Regions from separate parts of the Corynebacterium marinum DSM 44953 genome, predicted to be linked through region 2. Evidence: predicted binding sites of a transcription regulator. Region 2 holds the regulator's gene; each other region holds the start of a gene.
What was found. Region 2 encodes LexA, which represses DNA repair genes until DNA is damaged. Its sites were predicted from a motif close to CGAACANNTGTTCG; they were not measured.
Positions count from the first base shown of each region.

Region 1: the regulator LexA is predicted to act here: its motif matches at 1,815-1,828, upstream of B840_RS06625 (HNH endonuclease signature motif containing protein).
Region 3: the regulator LexA is predicted to act here: its motif matches at 1,898-1,911, upstream of B840_RS08315 (SAV_6107 family HEPN domain-containing protein).
Region 4: the regulator LexA is predicted to act here: its motif matches at 1,377-1,390, upstream of B840_RS09340 (HNH endonuclease signature motif containing protein).

Region 1 covers NZ_CP007790.1:1,380,280-1,383,497, forward strand. Annotated here, with positions in the region: gene def (peptide deformylase) at 1-207, opposite strand, end outside; gene B840_RS06625 (HNH endonuclease signature motif containing protein) at 298-1,770, opposite strand; gene B840_RS06630 (primosomal protein N') at 1,901-3,218, opposite strand, start outside.
Region 2 covers NZ_CP007790.1:1,513,487-1,516,704, reverse strand. Annotated here, with positions in the region: gene ptsP (phosphoenolpyruvate--protein phosphotransferase) at 1-506, shown strand, start outside; gene B840_RS07275 (DeoR/GlpR family DNA-binding transcription regulator) at 531-1,313, opposite strand; gene lexA (transcriptional repressor LexA) at 1,553-2,266, opposite strand; gene B840_RS07265 (hypothetical protein) at 2,573-2,941, shown strand; gene nrdR (transcriptional regulator NrdR) at 3,021-3,218, shown strand, end outside.
Region 3 covers NZ_CP007790.1:1,738,113-1,741,330, forward strand. Annotated here, with positions in the region: gene mraZ (division/cell wall cluster transcriptional repressor MraZ) at 61-495, opposite strand; gene B840_RS08310 (DUF3040 domain-containing protein) at 898-1,293, opposite strand; gene B840_RS08315 (SAV_6107 family HEPN domain-containing protein) at 1,382-1,807, opposite strand; gene B840_RS08320 (GNAT family N-acetyltransferase) at 2,033-2,602, shown strand; gene B840_RS08325 (polyprenyl synthetase family protein) at 2,684-3,218, shown strand, end outside.
Region 4 covers NZ_CP007790.1:1,970,938-1,974,155, reverse strand. Annotated here, with positions in the region: gene B840_RS09340 (HNH endonuclease signature motif containing protein) at 1-1,366, opposite strand, end outside; gene B840_RS09335 (glutamate-5-semialdehyde dehydrogenase) at 1,635-2,912, shown strand; gene B840_RS09330 (hypothetical protein) at 3,075-3,218, shown strand, end outside.

The DNA of each region.
Region 1 (3,218 bases), 130 kb from region 2:
GCCGTCCTCGATATGACTGCAGTCGTAGACGAAGATTCGGCGGGTGAGGCCGATCTGGTTGGCGGCCAGGCCGACTCCGCCGGCATGGTCCATCGTCTCGAGCATGTCGTCGACGAGCGCTCGCAGGGCGTCGTCGAATTCGGTAATCTCGTCGGACCGGGTGGTCAGGACCGGGTCACCGAACATTCGGATGTCGCGGATAGTCATGGGTGGTGCGGGCTCCTTCTTCGCGGGCGTGTCGTCCCCGTAGTCTACTTCTCCCCTGTTACAGGCAGAATTCCGCGCCTGCCTGTCCGGTCAGGCCGCGTCCCCGGGCGGCGGCCTTCTCCTCCGGATCTTGGCCCCGGCGGAGTGCTGCTGGAATTCGGTCTCGTTCAACTCGACGGGGCCGCCGTCCGGCGGTGTCCACCCGGCCCGTCCCGTGTCGGGGTCTTTGTCCATGTGCCCCAGGCCGCCTGCCCCGTCGCGTTGATCCCGGTTGGCGGGGTGGTGGGTGCGGCAGAGGATGGTCAGGTTCTCTATGTCGGTGTTGCCTTTCGCCAGCCAGCTCACCATGTGGTGGATCTCTGAGTCGCACAGCCCGGTGGTGCATTCGGGGCGTGTGCAGCACAGTTCCTGGGCAAAGAGCGCCAGGCGTTGGGTGAGGCTGGCGGAGCGGCTGGTGCGCCCCAGGTCCAGTGCCGCGCCCTGTTCGTCGTGCAGCACCCCGATGTCGTGGCGGGCGGCGCCCAGCCGGAGGATGTCCGCCGGGGTGAGCAGGTGGCCGGTGTTGGTCGGGAACCGGTCGTCGGCCCGGAGGTCACCGAGTTCGGCGGCGGTCATGGACACCACCACCGATCCCACGCCGGTGCGGGCCAGGGCGGAATCGCCGTCCAGGTAGCGGCGCAGGATGACCATCAGCTGGTCGACCAGGCGGGCCGCCGACGGCCGGTGGTCTTCTTCGGCGGGCACCGAGGCGTTGGCTCCCGGGAGCCGGCCCGGGGCGAGGGCGGCCTTGAGTATCGCCAGGCCGGCCCCGTCGAGGTACATCGACACGTGTGCCCCGCCGTCGGCGTCCTGCGCCCCGATGACGATCTTCCGCTTCCGGAGGGCGGCGAAGGGGTCCTTCTTCCCCTCCGGCGTCCGGCCCTTCCGGTTGGCCTGCCGGATTCTTCCCCGCAGCCAGGTGCGGAGATCCTCCAGGGGGCGCCGGCCGGCCTCGTCGAGGGCGCTGGCGAGAAGTTCCTGGTAGGTGGGATCCGAGTAGGTGTTCAGGTGCTCCAGCTCACGGATGATCATCGCCTGTTTCTCCGCGGACTCGGCCTTGCGGGCGGCGTCCCGGGCCTTGCGCTGGGCTGCTTCCTCCCGGCGGCGGCGTTCGGCCTCCTCGCGGCGGATGCGCTCGGCGGCCTCCTCCCTGGCGCGGCGCTGCTCCTCGGTTTCACCGGGTTCCGGATCCGGCTCGGGCCGCGGTTCATTCCCCGGTGGCGCGAAGAGCGCGTCTCCCCGGCGGAGTCGGGCGCGCGCCTCGGATTTGGACACGCCCAGCGCCCTGGTCAGGTATTCGGAGGTGTGCACCGCCCCGACGTACTTTCCCGCGCCCGCCCGGTCCGCGGCGTAGGCGAAGGCCGCGTCGATGAATCCTTTGGCGCCCCAGATCTTCTCCAGGCGTTCGAATCCCTCCCGGACCTCGTCCACGACCACGGCCGCGGGATCCGCCATCAGTCCGGAGAGTTCGGTGAGAGCCCCCTCGACCCGGTCGACGATGTCCGTCATCTGTTGCTTGTTCATTGCACCCCCTGGCACGACTGGCCTCCCCCGACATCCCCTCAACTCGCTTACGTGTTCGATATTAGCAACCCCCCGGGACCTCCGGCATCAACTTTCGAACCTTCATTCGATTTCACCAATGGCTCACCACCTAGCCGATGTGGATCGGGTCCACCTGGATCCGCAGCGGAAGGTCGTCCCTGCGCCCGGCCTTCGCCACCGTGGCAGCCTTCAACGCTTTGCCCAGCACCGACCGCGGGCCCAGCGGGGTGCGCAGCAGGATGCGCTGGGCGGGGCCGAAACGGCGTTCGTCGTACTCGCCGGGCAGGTGGACACCGGGCGGGAGGTCGACCGGCCCGAGCACCTCGGTGTGCTCTGGCAACTCCAGGATCTCGAGGAAGGTGTCCAGTGCGGTGTTCGCGCCGTCGACGGCGGCCATGTGGACGGCCGGGGGGAAGCGGACGTCGAAACGTTGGGCCAGCTCGCGGGCCGCGGCGCCGACCATGTCCCACCTGATCAACGACTGAACCACGGGCAACCCCGGATCCGCCACGACGACCACCTCCCCGCCGCGCCAGGCGGGGGCGACCAGGGAGGCCACGGCGGTCCACGCGGCGAGAGTGTCCTCGGTGGCGCGCAGGTCCTGGCGCCCGAGCATCGCCCAGGTGTCCAGCAGCAGCGCCGCCCCGTAGCCGCCCTCCCGCACGCGGGGCTCCGCGCCGGGGGTGGCCACGACCAGCGCAGGCTTGTGGTCGACCGCGTCCACCACTTTGTTTCCCCCGGAGGCGATCACGCGGGTGGAGGGGAAGGCCCGGCCCAGCTCCTCGGCGGTCCGGTCGGCGCCCAGCACCACGGCGCGCAGCCGGACGGAGCCGCATTCGGCGCACCGGTGGCGGGCGTCGGGGCGGCCGCACCACCGGCAGGTGGGCACACCGCCCTGCTCCCCCGCGCCTGCCGGGAGCCCCAGGGGGCCGTTGCAGTGCCGGCATCTGGCCGGAGCCCGGCAGGACCCGCAGGCCAAGGTGGGAACGTAGCCCTTGCGGGGGACCTGGATCAGGGCCGGCTCGCCGCGTTCCAGGGATCCGCGCAGGGCGTCGAAGGCCTGCTTCGGCAGTCGTGCGGACGCCGCCAGCGGGTCGCGGACAAGTTCGAACTCGGTGTCGGCGGCGGCGCGGATCAGCGGGGAACGCTGCCGGATCGTCTCACGCGGCGCCACCAGGTCGTGCGCCCACCCTGATTCGACGAGCAACTGCGCCTCGGCGGTCCGGGAGTGCCCGGCGAGGATGAGCGAGCAGCCTTCCAGCGAGCTGCGGGTGGTGAGGACCTCGCGGGCATGCGCGTAGGGCGCGCGGGGATCGACGAGGTTCTCGTCGCCGTCGTGGAGGATCACTGCCAGGCGCAGGTCCGCCACCGGCGCGAACGCGGCGGAACGGGTCCCCACCACGAGCCGGGACTGCCCGTCGAGAATC
Region 2 (3,218 bases):
CAATGGTCGCCACCGAGTCGGAGGCCGAGTACTTCGCCGGACTCTGCCGCGAACGCGGCCTGACGGCAGGCGCCATGATCGAGGTCCCGGCCGCCGCCCTCATGTCCGACCGGCTCATGCCGCACCTCGACTTCGTCTCCATCGGCACCAACGACCTCACCCAGTACACGATGGCCGCCGACCGCCTCTCCCCGCAGCTGGCCTACCTGACCGATCCGTGGCAGCCCGCGGTGCTTCGCCTGGTGAAGGAGACATGCCGCGTCGGGGAGCTCACCGCCACCCCTGTCGGCGTCTGCGGCGAGGCCGCCGCGGACCCGCTGCTCGCCTGTGTGCTCACCGGTCTGGGTGTCACCTCGCTGTCGGCCGCCTCGACCGCCGTCGCCGGCGTCGGCGCGCAGCTGGCCACCGTGGACCTGGCCACCTGCCGGGAGGTCGCCGCTGCGGTCCTGGACACCTCGGGTGCGGACACGGCGCGCGAACTCGCCCGGGAGATGCTCCTGGGGTAGAGCGCTGGACGTGCGTGCGCGGGGTCACTCGTCGGCGATGACGACCTCGATCTCGCGCTCCCGCAGCGCCGCCAGGAAGGACTCGGGCGCCGCGGAGTCGGTGATGATCACGTCGATGTCGCTGAGGCTGGCGAAGCTCACCAGGTAGTCGGTGCCCAGCTTGGAGGAGTCGCAGAGGACGACCACGTTGTGGGCGTTGGTCACCATCGTCGACTTGATGGCCGCTTCCTGGGCGTCGGCCGTGGACAGGCCGTGATCGAGGGTGAGCGCGTTGGTGCCGATGAAAGCGACGTCCGCCCGCATGAGCGCCAGGGTCCGCAGCGCGGTGTCGCCCACGACCGCCTGCGTGATCGCGCGGACCGACCCGCCGAGAAGCTGCACCTCCCTCAGCCCCTTGTTGGTCAGGTTGAGGGCGATCGGCAGGCTGTTGGTCACGATGGACCACTGGGAGGCGTTGGGTTGCTCCGCGATGAGCTCCGCCAGCGTGCCGATGGTGGAACCTGAATCGAGGAAGAGGCCGCCGCGGGGTTCCGGAAGGTAGCGCAGCGCCGCGCGCGCGATGGCCGACTTGGCGGTGGGGGCCGACCGGAAACGGGCGTCGAGCGAGAACTCGGTGGTCTGGAAGGTCTGGCTCGCAACGGCGCCGCCGTGGACCCGGTGGACGACTCCCTCCCTGTCCAGCACGGCGAGATCCCGGCGGATGGTCTCTGCGGTGACCTTGAAACGGTTGGCAAGCTCGGTGACGTTGACCCGCCCCTCGACCGCGGTGAGGGAGGCGATCTGCCGGCGACGCTCCTCTGCGTACATGAGTTCTCCTCTGGTGCCTCACAGGACGGAATCGGACAAAATGAATGTCTGTTTCCGCCATTGTTCCAAATTAATGGGCGGCGGGGGAGAGGTTGGCGGTTATCCTGCGCAAACGGGGGATAAAACTACGTCGCCGGCGGGACGGGACCCGGCGAGGTGGGCCGTGGGCAGGTCCGTTCCCGTGGGATGATGTTGATTTCCCGCCCGCCGATTGTCTGCCTCGGCGGGGAAAGCCCGCGCTAGAGCTTCCGGAACACGGAGACGATCTTGCCCATGATCTCGGCCTTGTCGCCGGGGATCGGTGCGAAATCCTCATTGTGGGGCAGCAGCCAGACACCGGTGGAATCCTTGTGGAACTCCTTCGCGGTGGCCTCCCCGTCGATGAGCGCGGCGACGAACTCGCCCTTCTCCGCGACCGGCTGGGAGCGGACGACGACCCAGTCGCCGTCGAGGATGCCGGCATCCTTCATCGACTCGCCGACGACCTGCAGCATGAACAGCTCCCCGTCGCCAACCAGGTCCGCGGGCAGCGGGTAGTAGTCCTCCACCTCCTGCTCGGCGAGGATCGGCGAACCCGCGGCGATGCGGCCCAGGACCGGGATGAAGTTCGCGGCTCCTGCATCCTCCGGGGCGGACGCGCTCTTCACGGCCACGCGGCGACCAGGCTTCTTGGCGGTGTCCGTCGAACCGAGATTCCGCACGTCGACGGCGCGCGGCTTGTTCGGGTCCCGGCGGAGGAAGCCCTTCTTCTCCAGCTGGTTGAGCTGGTAGGCCACCGAGGAGGTGGACTGGAGGCCGGCCGCGTCACCGATCTCCCGGATGCTCGGCGGATACCCCCGCAGCACCACGGCATCCCGGATGACCTCGAGGATCCGCCGCTGGCGGTCGGAGAGGGTGGCGGGATCCGGCTTGCCGGAAGGGGTCAGGTTGGCGGATGTGCTCTTGCGGGTCATGGTCCTACTCGTTCCTGGTGCGCTGGGGGAGGGGGCGGTTCTGCTTCATCGGTTCGGTTCGCCGGTTTCGTGGAGCCGTGCGGTCGCCGTTGTTCGAATGGCGGACCGGCATGGTGCCGTTCACCTGTTACATGTCTACCACGATCTGGTACGGATGTTCGACTGCTGCGGCTGATCTGTGGACAAAATTTCGAACGGGTGCTTTAATCGAACACATCGGCTAGTTCGAACACTTGAACGGTGCCTCTGTTCGAAAGTGTCGCCTGGCCCCGATATCCTCTCATTCAGCAACGAAAGGACCCCGCCGTGACCGCGTTCCTCCACCGCTCCCGCCCAGGTGAAAGCCCCTCAACTTCCCTTCAGGGTCCGGTCCGCGCGGCCGCCGTGTGGGAGCCTTCCGGATTTCACGAGCCCGCCGCTTCCGTCCGCGGCATTCGAACCCTGCGGCGCGTCGATAGAACGCAGGGTCGGGAGGAAAATGAGGGTCAGTGGGAGCATGTCGCGCGGGCCCAGGGGCGCCACTGGCAGGAAACCGGACTCACCTACCTGCTCGGTGCGCTGCTGGGCCTGGCGGTGGTGAGTGCCTCGCTGCTCGGCGCCGGGGATGAGCCGGCGCCGGGATCGCCAGGCTATCCCGCGGACAGCGGTTCCTGGACGGTGCAGCAGGCGCGTTAGAACCGCGCCTCCCGGGGAGTAGGATCGGTGCCACAGTCCGTTCCCCCGGTTTTCTCCTGAAAGGCTCTGAAGACACGCCGTGTACTGCCCGTTCTGTCATCACGACCACTCCCGTGTCATCGACTCCCGCATCATCGACGCCGGAGCCGCCATCCGCCGCCGACGCGAGTGCACCAGCTGCCAGGGACGATTCACCACGATCGAGAAGGCGGTCCTGCTGGTGATCAAACGCAACGGAGTGACGGAACCGTTCAGCCGGGACAAGGTCGTCCTGGGT
Region 3 (3,218 bases), 220 kb from region 2:
ACCTCGGGCAGAGTCCTTACACGCACTCCGCCCCGCTCCTCCACTCCCTGCCGGGAATGATCAGAGCAGTCCGCCGAGGACGTCTTCTGCGTCGGCCGCCGAGAAAGCGGCCTCCGTTTCCTTCTGATACGCGGCCCAGGACTCTGCGTCCCAGATCTCGAGAAAATCCACCGATCCGATGACCACGCACTCCTTGGTCAGACCCGCATACTCGCGGTGCCCGGCCGAGATGTTGATGCGCCCGTTGCCGTCAGGACGTTGTTCATCCGCACTGGCAGCCAGATTGCGGATGAAGGCACGTGCCTGCGGGTTGGTGCGGGACACCGCCGCGGCCTTCCGGACGCGGGCGGCGAACTCCTCCCGGGGATAGACCGCAAGACTGTGGTCCTGCCCCTTCGTGATCATCAACCCGCCGGCGAGCTCCTCGCGGAACTTCGCCGGCAGTGTGAGACGACCCTTGTCGTCGAGTTTGGGAGTGTAGGTACCGAGAAACATCCCGGGGCCACCTTCCTTCAGTCTCGACTCCTCGGATCGCTTCAGACCAGATTCAGTTCTCGCCATGGATCCGAAAGGCCACGTGACCCCTCTTCTCCACCGCTGTGCCCCACAATACCCCACTTCCCCCCACCAACAACCCTCATTGGCCCCGCCTGCCACAGAATCAGCAGAGGATTCCCAGGTAAGCGGCCTGAAAGTTGTGGGGCCCCTGCCCGCGGCCTCCCCGAGGCCGAGCGCGACCCCCGCCACGTCGACACGCACCCCTGCCAGGGACCCGGGTTTCAGGTCTAGCTCGGGGCATGGTGGGGCAAGGTGGAGGATCTCCGTGGGGCGAAGTGGTGAATCAACTCAGGCCCGCCGCACATACATGTGCGGCGGGCCTGAGGAAAAGGTGGAGGGTTAGCGCTCCTCGAAGCGCCGGCGGAAGTTGTCTTCCATCCTGCTGGTCGGGGATCCGGAGCCGCCGCCGCCACGCTTCGGTCCGCGCTTGCGCCCGATCCCACCGGGGTTTCCGCCGCCGCCACGGAGCATCCAGACACCTGCGCCGAACATGACGAGGAATCCCACCACGCTCAGCGCGATGAACCAGAGGCTCTGCTGAGCCAGCGCAACGCCGCCGATGAGCATGACGAGACCGACGACCGCGATCGCCACACCTCGAAGGGTGATGCCGGGCGTTCCGGATGCACCGAAAACGTGGTCACCAGCCACGGATGACCCGAACTTGGGGTCATCAGCAAGGAGAGATTGTTCAATCTCCCGGAGCGCTCGTTGCTCCTGCTCTGAAAGCGACACTGTTCCTCCCGGATATCGCTGGGCGCTTTTTCTTCTTACTGGTTCAACGCCCAGACTAACGGGATTGTTCCCGTGAACGCCAAACCAGTTACGCCGCCGCTGGCGCCCACCCGGCCTCGGCCTCCACTTCGGCGAGAAACTCTCCGGCGAGATCCATGATCCGGCTGACCAGCCGGGGGTCAAGGTCCCGCTCCAGACCCGAGGCGACCCGCGATCGCAGGCGCGAGTACTGCTCGAAAGAACCTGCCCAGCGCTCGCCGTCAGCGTCGACGAGCCGGAGCTGATCCCACGCGCCAGTCGGGCGGCGGCGCTTCCCTGCCACCGCCGAGGCAGAGATCCTCGCCCCGGCCGACCTCAGGGCGGCCTGGTAGGCGGCCTCCAGCGCCAGGTCCCACTCCCCCGCCACCGCATGATCGGCGGCCTGGGCGAGCAGCCCGCGGGCCTTGAAGATGAAGTCGGCCCGGCGGGTGCCCGCACCCGAGAACCTCGTAGTAGCGGAAATAATCTGTGCCATGGGGACCAACTCCTTTCCTCGTACTTTCGACCACCTGCCAGCGTGTTGCCCCCACCCTAGAAGTGGCACGGAACATCACACTTCAATCGTAGAACAGCCTTTCGAACCCGTCAATGGTTGTGCTGCACTTTCCTCCCCTCCGCCGTCCCGCGTGTTCGAGAGCCGGGAATGCCCCGGCGCGGCGATCGCCACCGCCCGATCCGGGGTTCATGGTTCAGTGGAGGGGTGACCATCGAGATCCGCCGGTTGTCCGGCGCCGAATTTGCCGTGCTGGCTCCCCAGTTCGTCGACCTCTACATCGACGCGATGGGCTACGACCCGGCCATCCGCGCAGGCCGGATCGAGGTCTGGCGCCACGAGATAGTCCAGCCCGGGTTCACCGCACTCGCCGCCTTCGAACACGGCACCCTCCTCGGGCTGGCCTACGGCTACCTCGGTGCCCCCGATCTGTGGTGGGACCGCCAGGTACGCCGCGGCTTCCGCGAGGCCGGCGGGCCGGACACCCGTCAGGCGGTGCTCATGCGCGACTACTTCGAGGTCGCCGAGATCCACGTCGACCCGGCGCATCAGGGCAAGGGCATCGGCCGCCGCCTGCTCTCCCAGCTGCTGTGGCTCGTTCCCGCAGGCCACGCCCTCCTGTCCACCCCGGAGGTCGACAACGAGGCCAACAATGCCTTCTCCCTGTACCGCTCCATGGGCTTCCGCGACGAACTACGCAACTTCCAGTTCGACGGGGACTCCCGCCTGTTCGCGGTGCTCTCCGTCCCCCTCCCCCTGGCGGACCCGGCGAAATAGACCGCCGTCACTGACTCCCGCCGGCGGACGGCTGGGTATCGTGGACTCGACAATCCACCGCCCCGATGAAGGATCGCCACATTGAGCAGCCAGGACCTCCGCACGCTGACCCTCGACCAGATCCCGGACGCCGCCCGCGATGAACTCTCCCGGTTCTTCGCCGACCGCCGGCCGCAGGTCGCCGCGATCGGCGGTCCGGTCACGGACGCCGTCGCCCATCTGGAGAAGTTCGTCCTCGGCGGAGGTAAACGGATCCGCCCGCTGTACGTGTGGGCCGGTTTCGCCGGCGGAGGAGGCTTCGACGCGACTTCCGAGGATCCGGCGGCCGTGCTGCGCGCAGCGGCCTCGCTGGAGTTCATCCAGGCCTGCGCGCTGATCCACGACGACATCATCGACGCCTCCGACACCCGGCGCGGCAACCCCACCGTCCACCGGGCGGTGGAGGAGGCGCACCGGACCAGCGGGTGGTCCGGCGACCCCGCCCACTTCGGCGAATCCGTGGCCATCCTCGTCGGCGACCTGGCGCTGGTGTGGGCCGAGGACATGTTCCAGGACTCCGGGCTGTCGGTGGAGGCTCTGCAGCGGGCCCGCGAGGCCTGGCGGGCGATGCGGACCG
Region 4 (3,218 bases), 460 kb from region 2:
CTCCCGCTGATTCGGAGGCCGCCTGCGTCTCGTTGAACCGGAGGGGCTGACCGGGCCCTGCCCGCCGACCGACTCGCCCGGTGATCAGGCACCGGTCGAGGTGCCCTCTGCCGCCGGCGCCTGTGTGCGAATCGTCATTGGCCGCGTGGTGCGGTGGGCACACGAGGGTCAGGTTGATCAGGTCGGTGGGCCCACCCTGCTCCCACGCGGTGATGTGATGGGCATCATTGTGGATGGCGGCGGTAGCGCAGTCCGGGCAGCCGCACACCCCCTGAGCGGCGAACAGCGCCAGCCGCTGGCTGAAACTCGCGGTGCGCCTGCCCCGACCCAGCGCCAGGGGCTGACCGTCGGTGTCGTGGAGAACCATGGCATCGAACTTGGCGGCGCCCAGGCGCAGGATATCCATGAGGTTGAGGCGATCGCCGGTGTTGGTGGTGAACTCGGAGGTCGGGGAGAGGTTGTCGATGTCCTCGGCGGTGACTGACAGCAGCACCGAGCCCATCCCGTGGCCGATGGATGACGGTTGCGCGCCCAGGATGGTCATGAGCTGGTCCACGCGGCGTTGCCCCCGGGTACGGGTGTCCTCCAACTCCTCGTCGTTGAGGTTGGCGCCGGGACGCTCCCCCGGGGCCAGGGCCGCTTTGAGCGCGGCGGCGATCGCGGCCGGGAGCCGTCCGCGGATTGTGCAGGAGCCGTCGGCCTCGGGTTCGCCGATGGTGAGGAAGCGTCGGCGGTAGGCGGCGAGCAGGTCTGGCGCGCCTTTCTGGTTGGCCAGGGTGACCTGGCGGCGAAGCCATGTGCGCAGGTCCTCCGGCCGTCGCCGCCTGGCTTCACTCAGTGCCCGGTTGTAGAGCTGGCTGCGGTCAGGGTCGGCGGCGTCGGAGAGATCGGTCAGCTCCTGGTCGATGATGCGCAGGATCTCGGCGGACGCCTTTTTCGACTTGCACTGTGCCTCCTTCCGCTCTTTCCGGGCCTTTTCCGCACGTTCGGACTCCGACTGTTCCCGGGCCCGGCGTTCCTCCTCCGTTTCCGAAGGCTCAGGAGGCGGGGGCGGGGGTGGTGGGCTGAACAATGAGGTGCCCGTCCGCAGCCTTGACCAGGCTTCTTTCCGGGAAATTCCCAGCTGCGCGGTGAGATAGTCGATGACGTTGGTGGATCCCACCAGCCGTCCCGCGTCGGCGGACTCCGCCAGCCAGGCGAAGGCGGCGTCGACACGCCCCCGGGCGACCAGCGCCTGTTCGAGCCGCTCGAACTCACCCGCCACCTCGTCGAAGGATACGAGAGAGGGATCCGCCATGAGTGCTGAGAGCGCGCTCATTCCGGCCTCGATCTGGTCCACCGCTTCCTGGACGCTCAGCCTGGCCATGACACCCCCTCGTTCATGTGTTCTATAGTAGCGCCGACCCACTGCCCCGACATCCATCTTTCGAACTAGTTTGCTATCACCTGACTGTGTCAGGAGTGGTGGCTCTTTTTGTCGGGAAGAGGGCCGTCATCATTCCGCTCATTCGATCCGTCGGGTCCGGTGTGCCCTCGCTCAGGACCGGCAGGTGGTTTCCGGCACATGGTCGCCCCTGGAGGGCGGGAACCGGCATTCCCTGTTCTGTTCCGGTCGCTCAGGTACCCTCGTTGCCATGACTGATAGCCGTGCCATTGAACGTGAAGAAGTACTGACCAAGGCCCGTGCGGCCAAGGCCGTCGCCCCGATCCTGGCCCAGCTGCCGACCATCCGGAAGAACGAGATCCTCCTCGCCGCGGCCGACGCGCTGGTCGCCGCCACCGACGACATCCTGGCCGCGAACCAGCAGGACATCGACTCCGGCCGGGCGGAGGGGATGAGCGAGTCTCTCGTCGACCGCCTCAGCCTGGACGCGTCCCGCATCGAGGGAATCGCCGGCGGCCTCCGCCAGGTCGCCGGCCTGAAGGACCCGGTCGGGGAGGTGCTCGCCGGCGGTGTCATGCCCAACGGCATCCAGATGCGCCAGGTGCGCGTCCCTCTCGGCGTGATGGGCATGGTCTACGAGGCCCGCCCGAACGTCACCGTCGACGCCTTCGGCCTGGCGCTGAAGTCCGGCAACGTGCCCCTGCTGCGCGGTTCACGCACCGCGAAGCACTCCAACGCCAAGCTGGTGGAGATCCTCCAGGACGTCGTCGAGTCCTTCGACCTGCCGCGCGAGACCGTGCAGCTGCTGCCCTGCCAGTCCCACGACTCCGTCCAGGACCTCATCACCGCACGCGGCCTGGTCGACGTGGTCATCCCGCGCGGCGGCGCGAAGCTCATCGAGGCCGTGGTCACCGGGGCCACCGTCCCGGCCATTGAGACCGGCACCGGCAACTGCCACTTCTACATCGACGCCGAGGGCGACCTGCAGCAGGGCATCGACATGATGCTCAACGGCAAGACCCGCCGCTGCTCGGTGTGCAACGCCACCGAGACCGTGCTTATCGACGCCGCCCTGCCCGACGCAGACAAGCTCGCCATCATCCAGGCACTCCAGGAGGCGGGCGTCACCGTCCACGGCGACGTCGAGGAGCTGGCAGCTTTCGGCGCGCAGGACATCCGCCAGGCCGACGACACCGACTGGGGTGAGGAGTACCTGTCCATGGATATCGCCGCCAAGGTCGTCGACGGCGTGGAAGGCGCCATCGAGCACATCGCCCGCTGGACCACCGGCCACACCGAGGCGATCGCCACCAGCAACATCGTCACCGCCCAGAAGTTCGCCGACGAGGTCGACGCCGCGGCCGTGATGGTCAACGCCTCCACCGCCTTCACCGACGGCGAGCAGTACGGCATGGGCGCGGAGATCGGCATCTCCACCCAGAAGCTGCACGCCCGCGGCCCCATGGCACTGCCCGAGCTGACCTCCACGAAGTGGATCCTGCAGGGCACGGGACAGACCCGCCCGTAACAGAGCACGAACCCGGCAGGCGTCCCCGTGAGGGGGTGGATGCCGGGTTTTTCGTCCTGCCGTATCTTGCCGGTGAGCCCCCGTTGTCTGCTGCGGCAATTAAGCTCGGGTTGTCGGCCGCGGGGACCACCGCGCGGGAACCACAGGAAGGCGTGCGGGGACATGGGGAAATTCGGACGGAAGATGGCATGGTCGGCATGGGCGACGGTGGCGGGAATGGCGGCGCTGGCCGTCACCCCCGCCGCCGCGGCCGGTCCGGCCGAACCGCAGCAGGAGTGCCCGGAGGTCGTGGTCCTCGCCGCCCGC